Regions from separate parts of the Solibacillus sp. FSL W8-0372 genome, predicted to be linked through region 3. Evidence: riboswitches for the same ligand, from Rfam matches in the RefSeq annotation. Region 3 holds a riboswitch; each other region holds the start of a gene.
The links. A riboswitch is a leader RNA that binds a small molecule or an ion and turns the genes downstream of it on or off. The one in region 3 is predicted to bind thiamine pyrophosphate.
Positions count from the first base shown of each region.

Region 1 (6,884 bases), 1.7 Mb from region 3:
CATTTTCCTCCATAGTAGCGCCAATAACTAGCTCCCCATTATTTCTAGGAACGATATAGTATTTATCATGAAAAATAGTGTGTTTTAAAAAAGTACTTCTCCCTTCCACAGCAATACATTCCCCTTTGACCGGTGTTATTTGCTGCTCTACACCTAGCAGCTGAAAAAAGGGATTACTCCAAACACCCGCAGCAATAACAACCCGTTTTGCTTTGAACATTCCTAGTGTTGTATCTATTTGAAAAGAATCCAACTGCTTTTGAATCTTTAACACCTTTGTATGTTCAAAAATGGATGCACCGTAAACTTGTGCCCCTTTAAAAAAGGCCTGACATACACGATACGGCAATACACTAACATCCTCTTCAATATAGGCAGCTCCTATTATATGCGGGGAAACATCGGGTTCTAGATTTCTTACTTCATTTGCCTCAAGCCATTTCACAGTGGGCAGTGTGAGTATTGCCCCTAATTCTTTCTTGTCATGTTCAGAAAAGGCCAGCTTTAAAATCCCTCCCTTTTTGCAGCCAATGTCAATGCCACTTAGCCCGTATAGTTCATCCTTTAACTCCGTATAGAGCGCCTGACTGTATCTCGCAAAAGTGAAGAAGTCCTTTCCATCGCCTTCATATTCCGAATGCGCTCCAAGCATACCCGCCGCTGCACTTGTCGCTTTTAGTCCAATTTGACTTTCCTCAAGCACGGCCACCTCGACTTGATTCTTTGCTAAATAATAAGCAATTGCACTTCCAATAATTCCTCCGCCAATTACGACTACGTCATAGCTTGTTTGCATCTTTAATGGCCTCCCTGTATTGGTTCGCTGCTGCAAACGGATGCGTTGCCGAAAAAATCCCGGACATAACCGCAATTCCATCTGCCTTAACATCTAGGAGTGCCTGGACTCGATCCACATGAATTCCACCAATCGCGAAGACGGGAATTTTTAAGTTCTTTTTCATTTCATTAATAGGAGAAAGACCGTTTGGAACCTTTCCTTTTTTGCTGTTTGTTTCAAAGCAATGTCCATAAAGAACATAATCAGCCCCTTGCCGCTCTGCCTCTATTGCGCCCGCACAATCATGAACCGATCTACCTACTCGAAGTTGTGGATATTGATGTTTAACCTGTTGTACCGATAAGCCTCTCTCCGGTAAATGAATTATTTGAATACCGTTGCTCACCGCAATATCCAAATGACCATTTACGATAATTTTGTCTTTCGGGACAGCTCCCTCTTCCAAATATTCAAGTAGAGTTATCACTTCTTTTATTGTTTTTGTCTTTTCACGTATTTGTATATAATCCACGCTTTGCTGTATCTGAATAATTTTTTGCGCTAATGCTAAAATCGGCTGACAATCATCTGTTACTGCCATTAACTTCATACAACAATGACCTTATAAAATCGTAGCATGCTCATTCATGTACACTTCCTGTTGCCAATCCTGACAAGTCCAGGACATTTCCCAAAACTGCCACTCATAATAGCAACTGCGCTTGAAATGGGCTGTCAATTCACGTTCATTATTTCCTGGCATCTGTGCAAATCGATTCATCATTTCCTTTTGTTTTTCAATTGTTTCCTCCATCTCAGTGGAGGCATATAGATCAATCCACTGCTGATACAACTTAACACCCGGTGTTGCTTTTCGTAATGCGCCTCCGATTTCCTGATATAACCACGGACAAGGTAGTATCGCAGCGTATGCGTCGGCAATCGACCCTGTATAAAATGCTTGATACATATGACTAACATAATTGTACGCTGCAGGTGCTGGTTGGAAATTTCTGATTTCTTCAGGTGTAACATGCAACTCTTTGAAAGTCGAACGGTGTAGTTCTAACTCTGCTTCCCGTATAAAGTTCGCGGTTTCCAGGAAATAAGCTACATCTTCATCTTCATTAGCTTTTGCCGCCAGCATTGCAAGTAGTTTCATATAATGCTTTAAATAATAGGCGTCCTGCAGCATATAAAATTTAAACTTTTCCAGCTCCAATGTTCCATCAGCAATACCTTGTACAAATGGATGCTTCAAACTGGCCTCCCAATAATATTCCGTTTGCTTTCTTACTTCTCCACAAAAATCCATCCTATTTCCTCCTTAGAGGCGTAAGCAAAAAAGGCACCTCTACAAAAAGTAGAGATGCCTAAAAAAGTGCATACGTACGCACTTATTGCTCCCTACGCCAGTATTAACTGTCAGGTTCTAAGGGTCAGGTTTTAACCTTCTCAACACAAATGTGTCCCCCCGCAATTAAAAAATTTGCAAAAGAAAAGCTCTCCAAAAAGATGGAGAGCGCCACGTACGATTATTAGCTTGTACATTTTGCTCCCTACGCCCGTGTTAACGGATCAGGTTCTAAGGGTCAGGTTTTACCTTCTCAACACTTACGTGTCCCCCTGCAAATTCATTTAATTACTACTAGTCTACTGATAATTCTGAATAAATGCAACGGTAATTTAAATTTTTTCCTACTGCCTACCATTTTCTCGCTTCATTCGCTACGTATAGTGCGACAGTTTTATTTTGCTTCCAAACATTGTTCCAGCGTTTTAGTGGCACCGAGGCTTCACCGGCATATGGTGCAATTTCAACCGTCATCGCAGGTCGGTCTTTAACTTTTGTGAAGTAGTCCTCAGAAGCTGCGATTGGTTCGTTTTTTGTTGTTACGGGCATCATTTTATAGCCTGTAATTGAGGAAACTCCCTTTACTAGCTTTTTCGTGCGTTCAAAATGGCTCTTCGCTCGACTCCAATATATAATTTGACCGGAAGAATGATAGGATACATAGGCTAAATGATTGCCGCGATCAATCAGTCTTTTCATTGCAAGTGCTTCAGGCTCTGTATTCGGCGCTTTACCTTTATATTCTTTAAACGAAGGCTTTGTCATTTTTATTAATTGCCAGTTCACATTGAATTGACGATTTAAATCGACACCATTTATATTTGCTTTCCAACGATTAAAATTTGAGCTCCCATTCATCGCTCTTAACTTGGCCATAGGTGTTTTCACTTTTCCACCTTGTGAAAGTGTTACACCATCTGGGTTAACCATTGGTACAAATACAATACTTACTTCACTTAATATCGTTTTCACATCATATTTTTCTATCTTAGTGCCATTCAAGTAAGCCTTTAAATATGTATCAATCATTTCCATCAGCACATTGGTCGTCATATGTTCCCGACCATGGAAAGCTGCATCGAATAAAACTTCCTTTTTACCAGTTCCAAGCTTTATGGAATAGAGAGAACGCCCCTCAACAGATTGTCCGATTTCCTGTAAATTCGTAAGTGAAGGATACATTAGTGATATTAGCTTTAACTTTGAGGCTACTTCATCGAATGTTAAAACTTTCGAACCGTCGACTAATTGATCATAGTGGACATCGGTTAAAGTAAGAAAAGCGGTTTTAGACGAATTTTTTACGATACCTTGCTTATCATGTATCCCGGTTAATAAAAGCTTCTCCCCTTTTGCTACTTTTTTTATAACAGTCCCATTTTTATCCTTCAGTTCTATATTCTTTTTTGCGATTACTTGTACCGGATATTTTCCAAGGTCAACCTTTTCTGTAGCAGCATTTGTAGTCATTGGATGAATAATGGCTGCAGCAAAAAATATTAAACTAAAAAGCAATATTTTTCTCATAAAATTCCTCCCACTTAGGTGTATAAAACTTAACTTCTATACCCTTTACTGTACAATAAAAAACGGCCTATAAGAATATTATTCCTACAGGCCGCCCATATTAATTGTCTTTTACATCTTTACGATTTTTCTTCAGCATTCTTGATAATACTTCATATACAATCGGAACGATGATTAAAGTTAATACTGTTGATGATAATAAACCACCAATTACTGTTACAGCCAAGTCCTGAGAAATCAGACCGCCGCCAGCTCCACCGAATGCCATTGGTAACATTGCTCCAATTGTTGCAATCGCGGTCATTAAAATTGGTCGTAAACGTGTTGCCCCGGCTTCCAATATTGCTTCACGCATATTCATACCTTCATGTTCCATACGGATAATACGGTCTACAAGTACGATTGCGTTCGTGACAACGATACCGATTAACATCAGTAGTCCCATCATAACTGATACAGAAATCGTTTGACCTGTCGCGAATAATCCAATCCAAGAACCGATTACAGTAAATGGTAATGAGAATAAAATCGCAAATGGTGCCAAACCTTCACCAAATGTAACAACTAAGATGAAGTATACAATTGCAATCGCTGCAATCATCGCTACACCTAACTGAGTGAATGTTTCAGTCATATCAGCTGCAACACCACCTACACCAGTCGTAACACCTTTAGGTAGCTCTAAATCAGCAATTTTTTCATCCGCTGCGGATGTTGCTTTTGAAATATCTTTGTCAGTAATTGTTGCAGATACTGTCGCAAAGTATTCACCTTTTTGACGAGATAAAGAATTTAAAGTCGTACCTTCTTCCAGCTCTACAATGTCTCCGATAGTCATCGATTGACCTGTTGCAGTTTGAATTGGTGTTTCCAATAATTCATCAATGTCAGCAGCTGCAGATCTAGCTTCACGCTGTACAACAACATTAATGTCACTGCCATCACTTTCAACAGTTGTTAACACTTCTTTTGCTGTATTTGTTTGTAATGCCATTAAAATTTGTGCAGTAGTTAAACCGTATTGTAATACGTTTTGTTGATCTACTTTAATCACATTTTCTACATAAGGCTCAGAAGCATTTGATTCAACTTCATCTAATCCGTCGATATCAACTAATACATCTTCCACTTGAGCTACAGCTTCGTTTAACTTATCTAAATCTTCACTGTATAATGTATAACTTACTTCATTCGATGACATACCCATCGCGAAGTTTTGTGTTTTCCATTCACCTGTTTGACCAACGTTGAAGATATAGTCCTCAACTTCTTTTTTCGCTCCTGCGAAATCGTCCATATCAGGGTCGAAAATCGCGTAGATTAAACCGCCACCAGCACCTCCGCCAGTCATCATTGAAGCTGCGTCTGTTGAAGTTTCAGTATTCACCGATAATTGTAAAATATCGATGTCATCACGCTTGATTAATTCTTGCTCAACTTCTTCAATGTTCGCTAATGTATCTTCCATTAACTCACCAGTTTTTGGTGTGTATGTTAAATACATTACCTTCTCTTCTTGAGAACCCATGAAGCTGAAACCGATTAAAGGTGTTAATGCTAATGAACCTACTAACATTACGATTGCAATGATAGATGTAATCCACTTATGATTTAAACATTTTTCTAAGAAACCTCGGTAAGTTAATGCTAATTTACCAACCTCTTTATGTTGACTTTCTGATTTTTCACCGTAAATTTTCTTACGGAATAATGTGTGAGAAAGTGCTGGTACAATTGTAACCGCAACGATTAATGAAGCGATTAATGCAAATGACATTGTAAGAGCGAATGGTACGAATAATTCTCCAACCATACCACCTACAAATACTAATGGCGCGAATACCGCAATTGTTACTAATGTTGAAGACATAATTGGCTTAAACATTTCAATCGTTGCTTCACGAATTAATGCACGGCCTTGTAATTTTTCTTCTTTTAAGTGCATACGACGGTATATGTTTTCTACTACTACAATCGAGTCATCAATTACACGACCAATTGCAACGGTAATGGCACCTAACGTCATAATATTTAATGTAATATCCATCCAGTGCAATAGCATTAATGCCATAAATACTGAAACTGGAATCGAAATTATCGAAATGATTGTTGATTTAAAGTCACGTAGGAATAATAGGATAATTAAAATCGCAATTAATCCCCCGAATACTGCCTTTTCAACCATTGTGAAAACAGAGTCTTCAATCGGCTTACCTTGGTCTAAAGAAATATCGATTTGAAGACCGGAAATTAACTCTTGCTCTTCTTCAATTAAATCTTTCACTGCATTTACAACTGTTACTGTATTTGCATCCTGACCTTTAATAACTTGAATGGCAATAGCATCTGAACCATTTGTACGAGAAACCGATTGAACTTTACCAACCTTTTCAATCTCAGCAATATCGCCTAGCTTCACAAATGGCACTGGATTTGTTTCAGATGGTGTAACAGGGATTAACATTTCTTTTAAATCTTCCACTGTTTTGAACTTACCATCAACTGCAACAGCCTGCTCGCCTTCTTCAAATTTATATAAACCTAAAGAAACTGCTAAGTCGCTTGCTTGAACCATTTGCTTAACAGAATCTTCTGTTAGGCCTAATTCATTCATTTTTGCTTCATCATATGTGAAGGATACCTCTTCCAAATGCTGACCAGTAACCGTAGCTGATGCTACACCGTCAATTTTGTTTAACTTTGGAAGGATAATTTGTTCTACCGTAGAAGTTAATTCGACAATATCCTCATCTGAACTACTTACTGATAACGCAATAACCGGCATCATATTCATACTGATTGCCATAATAGAAGGCTCTTGAGCACCTTCTGGAAGTGCAATATCATCTAAAGCAGCTTCTAATTGACGTTTCTTTTCATCCATATCTACGCCATATTCATATTCCACTTGAACTTGTGAAACATTTGAACTCGATGTAGAGTAAACAGCCTTTACATCTTCTAAACTTTCAACAGCCTTTTCATAAGGAATTGAAAGATCATCCATTACTTGCTCTGGTGTAGCACCAGGATAAACACCCATAACGATTAAGAACGGGATCGATATGTCTGGAATCGATTCCATTTTCATTCGTGTAGATGAATAAATACCTGAGAACACGATTATGATTGTTAGTAACCATACGGCAAGCTTATTTTTCAATACGAAATTTACTAAGCCTTTCACGGTTCCACCTTACCTTTCTTGACTATATGTAACCACCA
Region 1 is NZ_CP150204.1:1,728,591-1,735,474, reverse strand. It holds gene thiO (glycine oxidase ThiO) at 1-796, opposite strand, end outside; gene MKY13_RS08530 (thiamine phosphate synthase) at 780-1,388, opposite strand; gene tenA (thiaminase II) at 1,401-2,093, opposite strand; TPP riboswitch at 2,166-2,264, opposite strand; TPP riboswitch at 2,318-2,416, opposite strand; gene MKY13_RS08520 (M14 family zinc carboxypeptidase) at 2,484-3,659, opposite strand; gene MKY13_RS08515 (efflux RND transporter permease subunit) at 3,760-6,846, opposite strand.
Region 1: linked by a shared signal. The riboswitch ahead of tenA (thiaminase II) and the one ahead of thiT (energy-coupled thiamine transporter ThiT) in region 3 are both predicted to bind thiamine pyrophosphate.

Region 2 (6,884 bases), 770 kb from region 3:
TTGGCTGGTTGTGTCACATCAATTTCATAAGTGACGCCATCAATGACATCATAGTTATATGATCTGTACTCAGCATTAATTAGTTGTTGTTCATCTTCTTTATTTATATCGATTTGGTGGAATTGACCAGCAGACATTTCAAGCCATTCTTTCACATCAGCACCTGTCACTTTTAACATAGCTAATGTATTGTCATATAAATATAGGTCTGCAACATTCTTAATTGCCAACTCACCTTTTGGTACGAATGTGTAGTACTCGGGATCACTTCTCGTACCTGCTTTAAATGGCGCACCCGCTGATAATACAGGTAGACTTTCAAATGGTGTTCCTTTAATTTTATCTTTTACATAAATCGCTTGGGCATTTGTTACGATTTGAATAGAAGGATCATCCTGCACTTGTGAGAAATAACTATGTATGTTTGCTGTAGTTGTTCCTACTGCCTGACGCACATAATCAATTGTACCTTCATGGGCTTCTTTTACGCTTTCCACTACTGCACTGCTTACATTTTCATTATCTTTTGCAATTTCACGCACGGCACCTGTTCCTGAAATCACATCCCAAGAATCAGCTGTTTTCTCAAGCTCTAAATCAATTACTCCTAGATGGCTACCAAATTTACCGGCCATTACGATAGGTACACCGTTCATTGTTCCATTATCAATATCCACATTCGATAAAGTGCTATCTACTTTTCCTGGGAATACATCATGGGCATGTCCTGTTATGACCGCATCTACATCGCTGATTTTTGTTAATAGATAGGATACATCTTCCTCACCGATTTCATGTGTAGCATCACCCATACCTGAGTGCGACAGAACAACTACTACATCCGCGCCAGCTTTCTTCATCTGTGGAACGATTGTTTTTACTGCTTCTACAGAATCATCTACTGTTACTTTTCCTTCTAAATTTGCTTTATCCCATTTTAAAATTTGTGGAGGGACAATGCCTGTTACACCAATTTTAATCATCGTACTTTTTCCTGTAGAATCAAGTACTTCTTTTTCAATCATGACATAAGGTTCATACATTAATTCCTTCGTTAAAGCATTTCGAACATTCGCATTAACATACGGGAATGGTGCATCATCTGTTACTTCATCAATAAATTCTAAACCGTAATTAAATTCATGATTGCCATAAGTCGCTGCATCATAATCTAGCGCAATCATTGATGCAATAGAAGGATGGACTTCTCCTTCTTTTAATTTTTTCACGGATTGAATGTAAGAGCCTAGAGGCGTTCCTTGAATGGCATCACCATTATCAAATAATACCGTATTCGGGTTTTCCTCACGGGCTTTTTCGATGAGCAGCGCGGTTTTTGCCAGACCTAAACTATTCGTTGGCGCATCTTTGTAATAATCATAGTTCATAATATTAGTATGAATATCCGTCGTACCCAAAATGCGCAATGCCACAGTCGTATTTGCTTCAACTGGGTTATATTCCGCTAAAAACCGCTGCAGAATCTTTTGCATTTGCACTTTCGTGACAAACTCATTCGGTTTGATCGTCCCGTCTTCATAGCCTGTTAATAAGCCTAACTCTACTGCCTTTGCCATCTCTTGACGATTCCCAGATCCAATTTTATTCGCATCTTTAAATTGATTTAATACATTTTCGGAGTATTGTTTTTCATCCTGTATACCCCTAGCTGCAATAAGGAAGGCATGTGTGCGTGTCAATTTTTCATTTGGTGCAAATTGTGTCGGTGTTTTACCTTTAATTAACTTTAGTTCCACAGCCTTTTCAATATATGGCTTTAGTGAATCGGGTACGTCCTTGAATTTAACGGATTGTCCAGAACCTACTTCAACACCTAATGCATCAATGACTGCCTTCACAAAATCTCCGCGTGTCATTTCTTCCTCGTTGGAAGTAGATGCCGCTGATACTCCAGCCATTCCACTAGTTAAAAGTGTTAATGTAAGGGCCGAAGCAGAAAGTTTTTTCCACATTTTTTTCACTCCTATTATCTAAATTGTTCAACAAGTCCATCATACTAAATTGACAGAATAGTAGAAAAGAGTAAATTGATACATTACTATATCTAGGCAAGTAGTACTTTTTGAGAGTTAAAAAAATGCCACAAGTTATTCACTTCAAGAAACGAGTACAATTTACTCAATAAATTAATTAAATTACTTGCACATCGCAAATTCCTCGGTGCTCCTGGTAGGCAAAATGGTTTGTTGGACCATATCCATGACCAATATTCAGTGGATAACGAATTGCTAATTGGACAAACTTTTTTGCTTCAATGATCGCTGTTTTTAATGGTTTCCCCTTGGCAATTTCTGCGGTAATTGCTGCTGAAAATGTACATCCTGTTCCATGCGTATGAATTGTTTTCAGTCTTTCTGTTTTCATTTTAAAAGGCTTTTCTCCTCGAATAAACACCGTATCAATCGCATGATTATCCGCTAAATGACCACCTTTTATCACTACACATTGCATACCTAAATTTAATAAATATTCCCCTGCAAGCTTAATTTCCTCTTCGGTTTTGATCGTAAGCCCGGTCAATACTTCTGCTTCGGGTATATTCGGTGTACAAACCGTAGCAACCGGAAGTAGTTTTTCCTTTAAAGCTATTGTTGCTTGCTCTTTCAGTAAGCTAGCACCGCCTTTTGCAATCATCACTGGATCTACAATAAGTGGTATTTCTTTAGCTTTCAATACCGAGACAATTGTTTCTACGATTTCTGCATTAAACAGCATACCTGTTTTAACAGCTTTCAGATCAAAATCATCGATTACTGCATTTAATTGATCCTTTACAAAATCAGCAGTAGCCGGATAGATTCCATGCACCCCTTTTGTATTTTGAGCCGTTAAAGCTGTAATCACTGATGTACCGAATACACGAAGCTCTTGAAAGGTTTTTAAATCAGCTTGGATGCCAGCCCCGCCCCCACTATCGGATCCTGCTATAGTACATGCAATCATTTTTACCACTCCTAATAAAAATATTATTAAGTGACACTGCAAAAGAAAGACCCCACGTAAAATACGCGGGGTCTTAGTAAGTACATATGTATAATTGTACTTTGCTCCCTACGTCCGTATTAACGGTCAGGTTCTAAGGGTCAGGTTTTAACCTTCTCAACACAAGTGTGTCCCCCTGCAAATGCATTTAATTACGTCGAGTGTATCAGAATAAAATTTACATAGCAAGTAAATGGAAAAATTTTAGATTCATAATATACTTTCTAATGCGAAGTACGATTGTAAATTGCCACATCACTTATAAAGACTCAGATGAGCTATATACTAATTCATCTGAGTTTTTATTTAATCCTATTTTATTTCTTAACGACATTAAAGTTTGAACCGATAAGTTGCCAGTTTTGGGGGAACGGTAAACCAAGTTTCCAGTAACCGACACCCCGTAAATTTAGTCTTTTTACTAAATTAAATTTTGCCTGGATGGAACGTGCATCTTCAAACCAGACAATATGTGAACGTCCTTGCTCATCATAATAGTTAAAGTAAGGTGCCTGTGCGGTATAGTCATATTGAATGGCTGCATTATAACGTTTGGCTATTTCTATTGCACGTTGTGGACTTAATGCTTCTGCATATTCGCCCCCTTGCACAAAGGGTAACGTCCAATCATACCCATACAAATTTTGCCCAAGTAAAATTTTATTTGCCGGAATTTCCGTTAAAGCATATTGAACTACTTGTTCCACTTGAGGGAGCGGGGAGACAGCCAGAGGTGGGCCTGCAGAATACCCCCACTCATATGTCATTAGCATAACAAAATCTACTATTTCCCCGTGAGCTCTATAATCATGACCTACCGTCCATTCCCCTGGCTGATTCGCACTCGATTTTGGTGCCAGTGCCGTGGAGACTGTATAACCTTCAGCATGCATACGCTCTACCGCGCTTCTCAAGAAATTATTATAGGCTTCCCTTTGGTCACCTGGTATTCTCTCAAAATCAAAATGGATATCCGAAACATTCCCAATTCTTTTTGCTTCTGCAATAATATTGTCAAAAAGTAAGTTTTGTACTGCTTTACTTTGAAAAATATCACGTGCTAGCTCACTACTGAACTGATAATCTTCTAGATTCGTTATCGCCATTGCAATACTCGCATTATTTTCTGCGGCCAAACTAGGTAGTGGTTCAATTACTGGCGCCTTTAATGAACCATCCCGTCCTGCTTCATAGCTGAATAGAGCTAAATACGTTAAATAGGGACTCGTTTCACGCACTTGATTTACTAGTAGTTCACTTACTTCGTTGCCTCTTGGTTCAACATAAGCAAAAATTTCAGCAGATGTTTTCGCAGCGGGAGGAATATATAAACGTGTTCCAATCATTAATACCGCATTTGAAGACAAACCATTGACTTGTGCAAGTGTCATATAATTCACATTAAAGCGTTGTCCTATTGACCATAGGCTATCCCCTGGTTGAACAATATAATATTGACCATTTACTGGAACCACAAGCGCTTGCCCTACAACTAAGCGATTAGGATCGGGAATTTGATTGGCTTCCACAATGTTCTGTATCGTCGTTCCATAAGCTTGCGCAATTCCCCATAGCGATTCTCCTGGCTGTACAACATGAATTTGAATTGTCGGTCCTCCTTTTTCTATATACTAATTTATGAACTTAATGCTCTATTAATGCGAGAGAAAAAGTCATAAATGAATAAGAGCACTTTTTGAAATAATTTTTATACAAAACTAATTAAGATATGCGCAACGTAGCAAACTTTTTCATACTATAAATGTGAGGTGAAAAAATGCCAAGAGTTAAGTACCGCGATGCAGATGTCGATTTGATGGCAAGAATGATGCGAGCTGAGGCTGAAGGTGAAGGCAAGCAAGGGATGTTATATGTTGGGAATGTAATTGTAAATCGAGTTGTTGCGGATTGTTTAGACTTTAGAGACGTCAGAACAGTAGAGCAGGTTATTTTTCAAGTTCAGGGAAATAACTATTCTTTTGAAGCAGTTCAAAAAGGAAATATGTTTTATCAGCGCGCAAGACCTACTGAACAACGTTTGGCAAGGCAAACATTAGATTTTTGGAGAGACCATCCAGCAAAATATGCCCTCTGGTATTTTAATCCTTCAGGGGAATGTCCTCCTACATGGTATGGGCAACCATTTACAGGGCAATTTAAACAACATTGTTTTTACGAGCCTGTAGCCGGAACATGTGAAAGTGTATATATGGGATAGTTTTACCTTTCTCCATATTATTAAAGAGCCTTTAATTAAGGCTCTTTTTTATTTGAAAAGAAAATCAAGATTAACTATTTTTTGTTGGACTGCTGATTTTTGTCATGATTTGTTTTATTGTTTTTATTTTTTAGTTTGGAATCAAATTCTTCTGCAAATTCAGCTACATTGTCTTCTGGATTTCGATCATGACTTGTTTTGTTATGATGCAGTTCTTTATAAGTAGCAAAAGGATTATGTGTTCTTTCATTCAATGTCTTTTTGTTGTTTTTGCTCATTTTCTCCACCTCCTACTGATTTAATGTGCTCAGTATTGGGGGTTTTATGCCTTTTTCCATCTTCGTTTACTTCCTTACTTTTTGTGATAAAAAACTGATCTCATGCCATATTAAGAAGGAATCCAATCGAAAGGAGAATACGAAATGGGCAGAGACGACAGCACAAGCAAAGGAACTAATAAGAGGTCGTTACCTCAAACACCTAAGAATGAAAAAATTGCTCCAAACAAAATGAGAGAAGAAATCGCAAATGAATTAAATGAACTACATCGCCTTGTAGAAAAGGGTAAAAGTAACGCTGCAAAAAATTATAAGTAAAAAGTAAAAGGACCTTCACAACAGAATACTACTGTTGGTGAAGGCCTGATTTACTTCTTAACAAAGGTTAGAACTGTTTAGCTTTCGCATTAATTCTCAATATTTGGTTTTGCAGAGTAACCTCTGTTTGACCATTAACCTGAGATTTCTGATGCTTATTTCTTGTCCAGTTTTGGTGGATTTTTTGAGATTTCGGATCTAATGCACCCTTTTTGCTCATTCGTTCCGCCTCCCTATGTTTAAAGTGAAATCCAAATTAGTATGGTACGAATTACTTCATTTATTCTTAAAGCAAAGTCCTTTTTGAATTCATTTACTGGCAATTTTTTTGACGGATGGATTACTCGTCAGGATCAATACTAACAGTGAAAACAGTCCCGAAGACGGAAAGGATGAGGAACAGTGGCTAAAAAAAGTTCAGGCACACCTAGCTGGAAACAAAATCACCCGATTAGTTTACTATCCAACTCAGTTGAAAGAACAGAGCGAGCAGTAAAACAGGCAATGTCCCACCCAGAAGAATTTGCAGTAGAACATGCATTCAATTCATTGGAGCGTACCGAAAATGCACTTGCCAATGCAGAACAAAAACAGGAACATATGGATATTGTTGAGCAAAATAAATCCAAACTAGATGAACTAAAGCAAAACATCCTGGAAATTGATGAAAACTTAAATTCATAAAAGTATCCCCCCGTTCCATCACAAGTGGTAACGGGGGGATTTCATTTACATATAAAGTGCACTTAAGAAAATCCCTAATGCTTCTTCATAAATTTCACCAAACTGGCTGATTGGTAAAGGGTTCGTTCCAAGACCTAGTTCTACTGTAAAACCTGGGCGACGCCAGTCTTGAATAAACCAATCTTTATAACCAGCATAGCTTTCGATTGTCTGTATCGGCTCATATCCACTAACCCTGGCAAACTCGTTGACAAGCTGTTCTGTTTCAGGAGGCTCCAATCCCATGAATCCCCAAAAAATAACTTGCCCTTGTGTATGAAAAGCCAACACACGAGCAAAATCCCGTTCAACCGTTAGCTCGGCCATTGCAATGGACTCTGGTT
Region 2 is NZ_CP150204.1:2,634,329-2,641,212, forward strand. It holds gene MKY13_RS13390 (bifunctional 2',3'-cyclic-nucleotide 2'-phosphodiesterase/3'-nucleotidase) at 1-1,973, opposite strand, end outside; gene thiD (bifunctional hydroxymethylpyrimidine kinase/phosphomethylpyrimidine kinase) at 2,152-2,964, opposite strand; TPP riboswitch at 3,053-3,151, opposite strand; gene MKY13_RS13400 (glycoside hydrolase family 18 protein) at 3,321-4,610, opposite strand; gene MKY13_RS13405 (cell wall hydrolase) at 4,781-5,221, shown strand; gene MKY13_RS13410 (hypothetical protein) at 5,296-5,499, opposite strand; gene MKY13_RS13415 (hypothetical protein) at 5,644-5,817, shown strand; gene MKY13_RS13420 (YpzG family protein) at 5,885-6,037, opposite strand; gene MKY13_RS13425 (hypothetical protein) at 6,220-6,501, shown strand; gene MKY13_RS13430 (M14 family zinc carboxypeptidase) at 6,547-6,884, opposite strand, start outside.
Region 2: linked by a shared signal. The riboswitch ahead of thiD (bifunctional hydroxymethylpyrimidine kinase/phosphomethylpyrimidine kinase) and the one ahead of thiT (energy-coupled thiamine transporter ThiT) in region 3 are both predicted to bind thiamine pyrophosphate.

Region 3 (6,884 bases):
TAAAGATCACCTATTTATATATTCTCGCTGTAATATTGCGTACATATAATGGTCAACCCATTTACCATTAATAAATAATAATTCTCGGAGTAAACCCTCTCTCGTAAATCCTGACTTTTCTAAAACGCGTATAGAGCCCACATTTTGAGGAGCGACATATGCTTCAATACGATGAATATTTAAAGTTGAAAATGCGAACTCCATTACTAAACGTACTGCTTCGGTAACAATGCCTCTTCCTATAAATTTTTCATCCATAGAATATCCGATAAAACCGCTGGAGTATGGCAAGCGTTTTATAGAGTAGAGAGATATATGACCAATCAGTAGACCTGTTTCATTATGGAAGATTCCAAAGGAAAACTCTCTGTTTGTTTGCAAAAGATGCATGCTTTCCATTATTTTCTTGTACTGTGTCTCTTCTGTATAAAATTCATCCCGATGTAACGGTTCGTATGTTGACCAATAAAATTTGTTATCCACTAATAGCTTAGTCAATGCTCTTGCATCGGACAGTGTAAATGTACGCAATGAACATTGTTGCCCAATAAGTTGAACCATTGGACCCTCCTTCTTTCGAAATAGCTTAATTAAGCTTTTCATTTAACTCACCTACATTTCACAGCCAAACTTACTTATCTGTTTTTGATTTTTTCTTTTTTGGCTTTGGCTTTGGCTGTATTTCTATAAATTCAGGTTTTTCACTATCTGCCGCAAGTTCCTTATGATTTTCAAAAACATTGGTAAGCTGAAGACCCCGTTTAGTAATTTGTGTTTCAATTTGCGCAACCGCTTCTTTTAGCACTTGTACTCGTGCATAAAATTTATCGTTGCCAGGAATTAAACACCAAGGGGCATTTTCTGTATTTGTTTTAGCAAACATTTCATCTGCCGCTTCCATATATAGATTGAACTTTTCACGATTTCGCCAATCTTCATCTGTTAGTTTCCAAGATTTATATGGATCTGCCGCTCTCTCCATAAAGCGCTTCAACTGCTCATCTGCATCAATATGAACCCAAAACTTAACTATAATATAATCTTCATCCGTTAATTGCTTTTCAAAGTCATTAATTTCGTTATAAGCACGCTTCCATTCATGTTCTTTTGCAAAGCCTTCTATGCGTTCCACTAATACACGACCATACCAGGAACGGTCAAAGATGGCTATCTGACCATGCTGAGGAAGCTTCCGCCAAAAACGGTGCATATAGTGATAACGCTTTTCGTGTGGCTGTGGTGCGGAAATTGGTGAAACGATTAAACCACGTGGATCAATGTGTTCTGTTAATCGCTTTATTGCGCCCCCTTTGCCTGCTGCATCCATACCTTCAAAAACGAAGATGAGACCGATTTTATTGTTGTATAAAAATTGCTGTATATTAAGCATTTTATACTGCAACTCTTTCAATTGCTTTTTGTAGAGCTTCTTATCCAATTTTAATGTAAGATCCAAATCGTTTAGTTTCTTCATTCAACGGCCCCCTCTATTGCGAATCATTATATATATTTTACTTGAAAGTGTTTAGAAATGGTAATTGTTGTTGTGATTTATTTGAATCGTTTGATTATTTTATGTTAATTTAATCTCCCTATAGAACAAAAGTAAAAAACGTGGCCGCACTATATGCTTCCACGTTTTTTATTAGTCTTCTAATGTTGTTAAAATAATTGGTTTGTCTTTTGTTACGATAATCGAATGTTCAATTTGTGCAACTAACGATTTATCCGGAGTAATAAATGTCCAACCATCTCCAGATTCAACAATATGCTCTGCCTTTGCTGAAATGAATGGCTCTACTGCTAAAACCATCCCTTCTTTCATAATCGTTGTATCCCATGCATCATAATAATTTAATACGTGGTTAGGCTCCTCATGCAATGATTTACCTAAACCATGACCTGTTAAGTTCATAATTACCGTTAGGCCATGATCACGCGCTTCACGCTCAACCGCCTTACCAATTTGATTTAATTTTGAACCTGCTTTAACTTTTGTCATTGCACGTTCAAATGCAGATTTTGCTACAGCACAAAGTTTTTCCTTATCTTCATAGCCTTCTCCAACAACAAAGGAAATTCCTGTATCTGCAAAATATCCATCTAAAGAACCTGATACGTCGATATTAACGATATCTCCTTCTTGAATCACTTTATTACCTGGAATACCATGTGCCACTTCATGATTCACCGAAATGCAAGTATAGCCCGGGAAGTCATATTCACCTTTTGGACCTGAAACAGCGCCAGCATCAGCAAACATCCGTCCTGCAATTTCATCCAATTCTTTTGTTGTCACGCCAGGTACTGTCGCAGCTTTCATCGCTTCACGAATTTCAGCACAAATGCGTCCTATTTTTTTAAAAGCCTGGATTTCTTCTTGTGTTGTAACAATCATGTGTAACTTCCTTCCTCTTAAACAATGTCTACCCTTAACTATAACATACTTAAAATCGGTTGTAAGTGTTCATTGTTTTTTTAAATGATGTGTTTAAATACAGGAATTATGTGCAAAAATGATTTATAGATTAATGTACATTGATAAAAAAACAAACTAGATTTGAAGTGTGGAAATCCGCACTGCAAACCTAGTTCTATTATAATAATTTAATTTATTGTACTTTTTGCAATAAACGTGGTGCAGACGTGAATAATAGGACGGCAATAATGGCTGTAATAATTGTTGCTGGCAGCATGTAGGAACCGTTGTAGAGAATTGAATATGTCCACACATTATCGTCGCCTGCAAATTCCTTAAAGAAGACCACTCCGGCAAGTAAGTGGCAAACAAATCGTAAAGCTCCACCTAATAACGTACCTATTATAATATAGAGTGCCATCTTTGTTTTATGAAGTGACTGTGTTGCTTGCAGTAAAGGCTTTCTTATAACTGCCGCTAAACCTACTACAGTAAAAGCGAGACCATAATCCAGAATTGCCTGAAGCCAGTGAACAATATACGCGCCAAACATCATTTGCATTATGCCGATCAGTAGACCTGTTGCAAGACCTGCTGTTACTCCCCAACGAATTGCCATTAAAATAATAGGAACCATTACAAAGCTGATCGAACCACCTTGCGCCCACATTTTAAATGATATTTGATCCAACACCAGTCCGACGGCAGCGAAAATCGCTATTTCCACCATCATTAATAATCTCTTTTTGTCCATAACAATGCTCCTTTCTTTTTCCGATGTAGCAGAAGTGAAGAAGGAATAGAACCATTTATAAAAAATAAAAAACGATACTCAGGACAAAAGCCTGACTATCGTTTAAACAGTCGGATTCTATCCACATCCCTACGCAAGTACTAACTTACAGGTTCAAAGAGTCAGTGCAATCACGTGCACAATCTCAGCCGACTTACTCGGCTCCCCTTGTGGTACATCTAAATAATTATTGTTTGAACAAACTTATTGTATCGAATAATTTTCCAACTTTCAACAAACGATTTTTTTGAAACTAAATTCCAGACAGAAGCGTATACAAACAAAGGAGTGAATGAAATGAATCAATCAAAAGGTTTGAGTGCTTTAAGCTATTTAAGCTTTTATTTTGCACCATCTATCTTGCCATTTATTATATATATAGTTTCAAAAGATGATTTTGTAAGGGCGCACTCCAAAAAGGCTTTTATAACACAGTTTATCCCGATTGCTTTTGGTATTTTGTATATTATTTACTTTTTCGTTTCACTTTTTTTAACGCATGAAACGTTGACTATGCAAGATTTCTTTGTCAGTTCACATTTTATTGCCATTGTAGTTTTAGTTATTATGTTTTCAATAGTAGGGATTTGGAATTTAGTGAAAGCTATTAAAGTTCTACGTTAATGTTTATGAAAGCTTCATAATTGGGTATATTTCTTATACGAAATGATATTCGTTAAGGAGTGAACACTTATGAAAATTAACAAACTTGTTAAAACAGCAATTAAGTATGGTCCAATACTTTATCCAATTATAAAGAAAATGATGGATAAAAAATCTACTCCACAACCCGTAACTACTACACGCCGAGCTACAAAACGCTAACGTAAAAAAGACATTTCACCCTATCATTCGAGTGAAATGTCTTTTTTTGAAAAATTTTATTTAATAATAATTTCCGTTTTACTATAGCCTTCTTTTAACTTTTGTACTTGTAAAATGGCCGGCATAGCTGCTTTAAGTTCGGCAACATGTGAAATTACCCCAATTAGTCGTCCTGTCTGCTGTAGGTCGATTAAAATATCGATAGCTCGGCGCAACGCCTCTTCATCCAATGTACCGAAGCCTTCATCGATGAACATCGTATCAATATGCACACTGCCTTGAACACTTTGGATAACATCCGCCATTCCTAATGCTAACGAAAGTGATGCATTGAACTTCTCACCGCCGGACAATGTTTTTACATCGCGTGTTTGCCCTGTATTACTATCATATACATCAATACTTAACCCGCTTTGAGCATTTCCTTCCTTGCGACCCGTTGACTTTAAAAAGTATTGACCATTTGATAACACTCGAAGTCTCTCATTTGCGGCATGTGTTACTTTTTCTAAATAGCCTATTTGCGCAAATCGCTCAAAAGAAATTTTCGCTTCATTTTGTCCACGAATTAAATCATAAACATGTTCAACTTGCATTAATTTTTCTTTATATTCTTCTATTTGTCGAGCTGATTTTTCAAGCTTCTCTAAAGTTTCCTCACACTGTAATGTGTAAGATTGAACTAACTTCATTTCTGAATATTGTGCTTCTACTTGCTCTGTAAGAAGCGTAATTTGTTGCTCGAAAGCTTTTAAATCCACCAATTCTTTTCCCTCTAGCATTTGTTGTTCTTCTGCAATTTGCACTGTTAAAGTATGAAAACTTTGCTTATAGTTATCTAAAGTTTCCTGAATTTGCTGTTGAACATGCAGTGGCAGTAGTGCTTGCTTATATGCTTCTAAATGGAAGCCTTCTTGTATGAGTACAGACTCAAATGAAGCTTGCGCTATTTTATTTTCCTGTTGTTTGTCAGTTAAATTGTTCATTGCATGATGATAATTAACTTCACAAGAATTTTCTTCTAATTGGATATTTTGCAATGCTTCCAACGCTTTTTGTATTGTACTTTTCAAATGACGATACTTTTGCTGGAGGCTCGTCAATGCTTCTGTAACTTGTTGAACAGTTGAAAATTGCGGCAGTAAAGACTTTTCACTTTGCTCAAGCTTCCCCTTCTCTTGTGCATATTGTTGATCAATTTCCGATACATATTGCTGCCCTTTTTCAATCCGACCTTGAAGCACTTCTTTGTTTTGCAATAGCTGTTCCAACTTTTTCTTTTCCGTTACTAGTTGCGTTTGTTGCTGTTTTTGCATCGATAATTGATTTGTCAAAATAGATAGTTGCTGCTCGTATTCGTGAAGAGATGAAGGTTCAATTTCCAGCTGTTGAAGTATCAACTGTTTTTCATTTAATGCAGCTTGTTCTACCTCTAATTTCGAACTTACTTGATAAAAGTTCTGCAGTGCATTGTCACTTTCACGGCGTAATGCGGTCAATTCATTATCGTCGACATCCATTGCTTCACTACTATGGATCGCTGGATGCTCTGTGCTTCCGCATACAGGACACGCTTCCCCATGTTGAAGAGACGTAGCGAGAAATGCAGCATGATTACTGCGAATCTGTTGTTCCAGCTTCTTTAATTTGTCCTGGGCATGTTTCGCAATTTGTTGTTTTTCAGCCAGTGTTTTCGTTAATACTGCTACGCTAGATTGGAACTTTAACGTTTCTTTCGCAAACTCAATTTTCTTAGTCAACATTGCTTGAGCTTCAAACGTTTCCTGATACGAAGCCACTTTTTCTTCCAGGGCATTTATAATTGTACGCTGCTCCTGTTGCTGTTCTTTTAATGCAATATCTTCTTTTTGAAGCTTTTCAAATAATTGTTTTGCGTTATTTTGGTTTCCCTCTATTTTTAAAACGGATTTCCGCTGATCATCTATCGATTGATAAATCGGTAATAGCTGTTCTAACTGTGAAATATTTTTTGAATACTCATCCAATAAAGGTTCATGTTGCTTTTGTTCTTCATAATATTTCAATGCATTTTGAAGCTGCAACTTTACCTGTTCATAATCCTTTTTTGCACGTTGTAATGCTACTTCTGCTTTTTCAAGCTGAAGCTTCACTTTCTCATGTTCACGCTCTATAGGTTCGATATGTGTTGCTTTTTTTGCAAGCTCAAGACGCTGTTTCTCGTTTTCCATAGTTTGTTCCTGCTGTAGGAGCTCTGCAAGTTTTGTTTTTCTTAATAAGTATTTTTCAATACGCTCATTTAATAGCTTTTGTTCACTATACGTTTCATTTAATTGCTGTAATTGTAATTTGGATTTCTCATATTCCGTTTTTAATGTTCTGCAATGTTCTTCATAATATTGCTGTTCCAATAATAAGGCTTGCTTTACTTGATATAGATTTATCACATCTTGATTTACCGCTGAAAATAGCTCTGATTCTCTATTAGGTAGGCGCGATAGAATTTCATGAATGGTATTGTCTTGCTGCATAATTGATTGATCATATAGCTTTTCGGCAGACTTTTTTTTCTCACGCAAAAGCTCGACCATTTTTGTAAATCGTTCTGTTTTGAATATTTTACGGAAGATTTCTTCTTTATGTTTCGATTCGGATGTCAATAGTTTCTGAAATTCTCCTTGTGGGAGCATCACAATCTGATTGAATTGAGATTGGGTTAAGCCAATCAGCTCTTCTATTTTCGCTTGAATTAGCTTTACTTGAAACTTTTCTACAGCCGGAACTTCAACGCCCCCAGTAATTTCAAAAAACTCCCGTTTCGCACTCGTTCCGTTATGACCAAATTTTCGCCAAATCCGATATAAACGT
Region 3 is NZ_CP150204.1:3,404,979-3,411,862, forward strand. It holds gene MKY13_RS17505 (GNAT family protein) at 7-561, opposite strand; gene MKY13_RS17510 (polyphosphate kinase) at 632-1,474, opposite strand; gene map (type I methionyl aminopeptidase) at 1,646-2,398, opposite strand; gene thiT (energy-coupled thiamine transporter ThiT) at 2,613-3,173, opposite strand; TPP riboswitch at 3,283-3,391, opposite strand; gene MKY13_RS17525 (DUF4870 domain-containing protein) at 3,510-3,836, shown strand; gene MKY13_RS17530 (hypothetical protein) at 3,906-4,037, shown strand; gene MKY13_RS17535 (SMC family ATPase) at 4,094-6,884, opposite strand, start outside.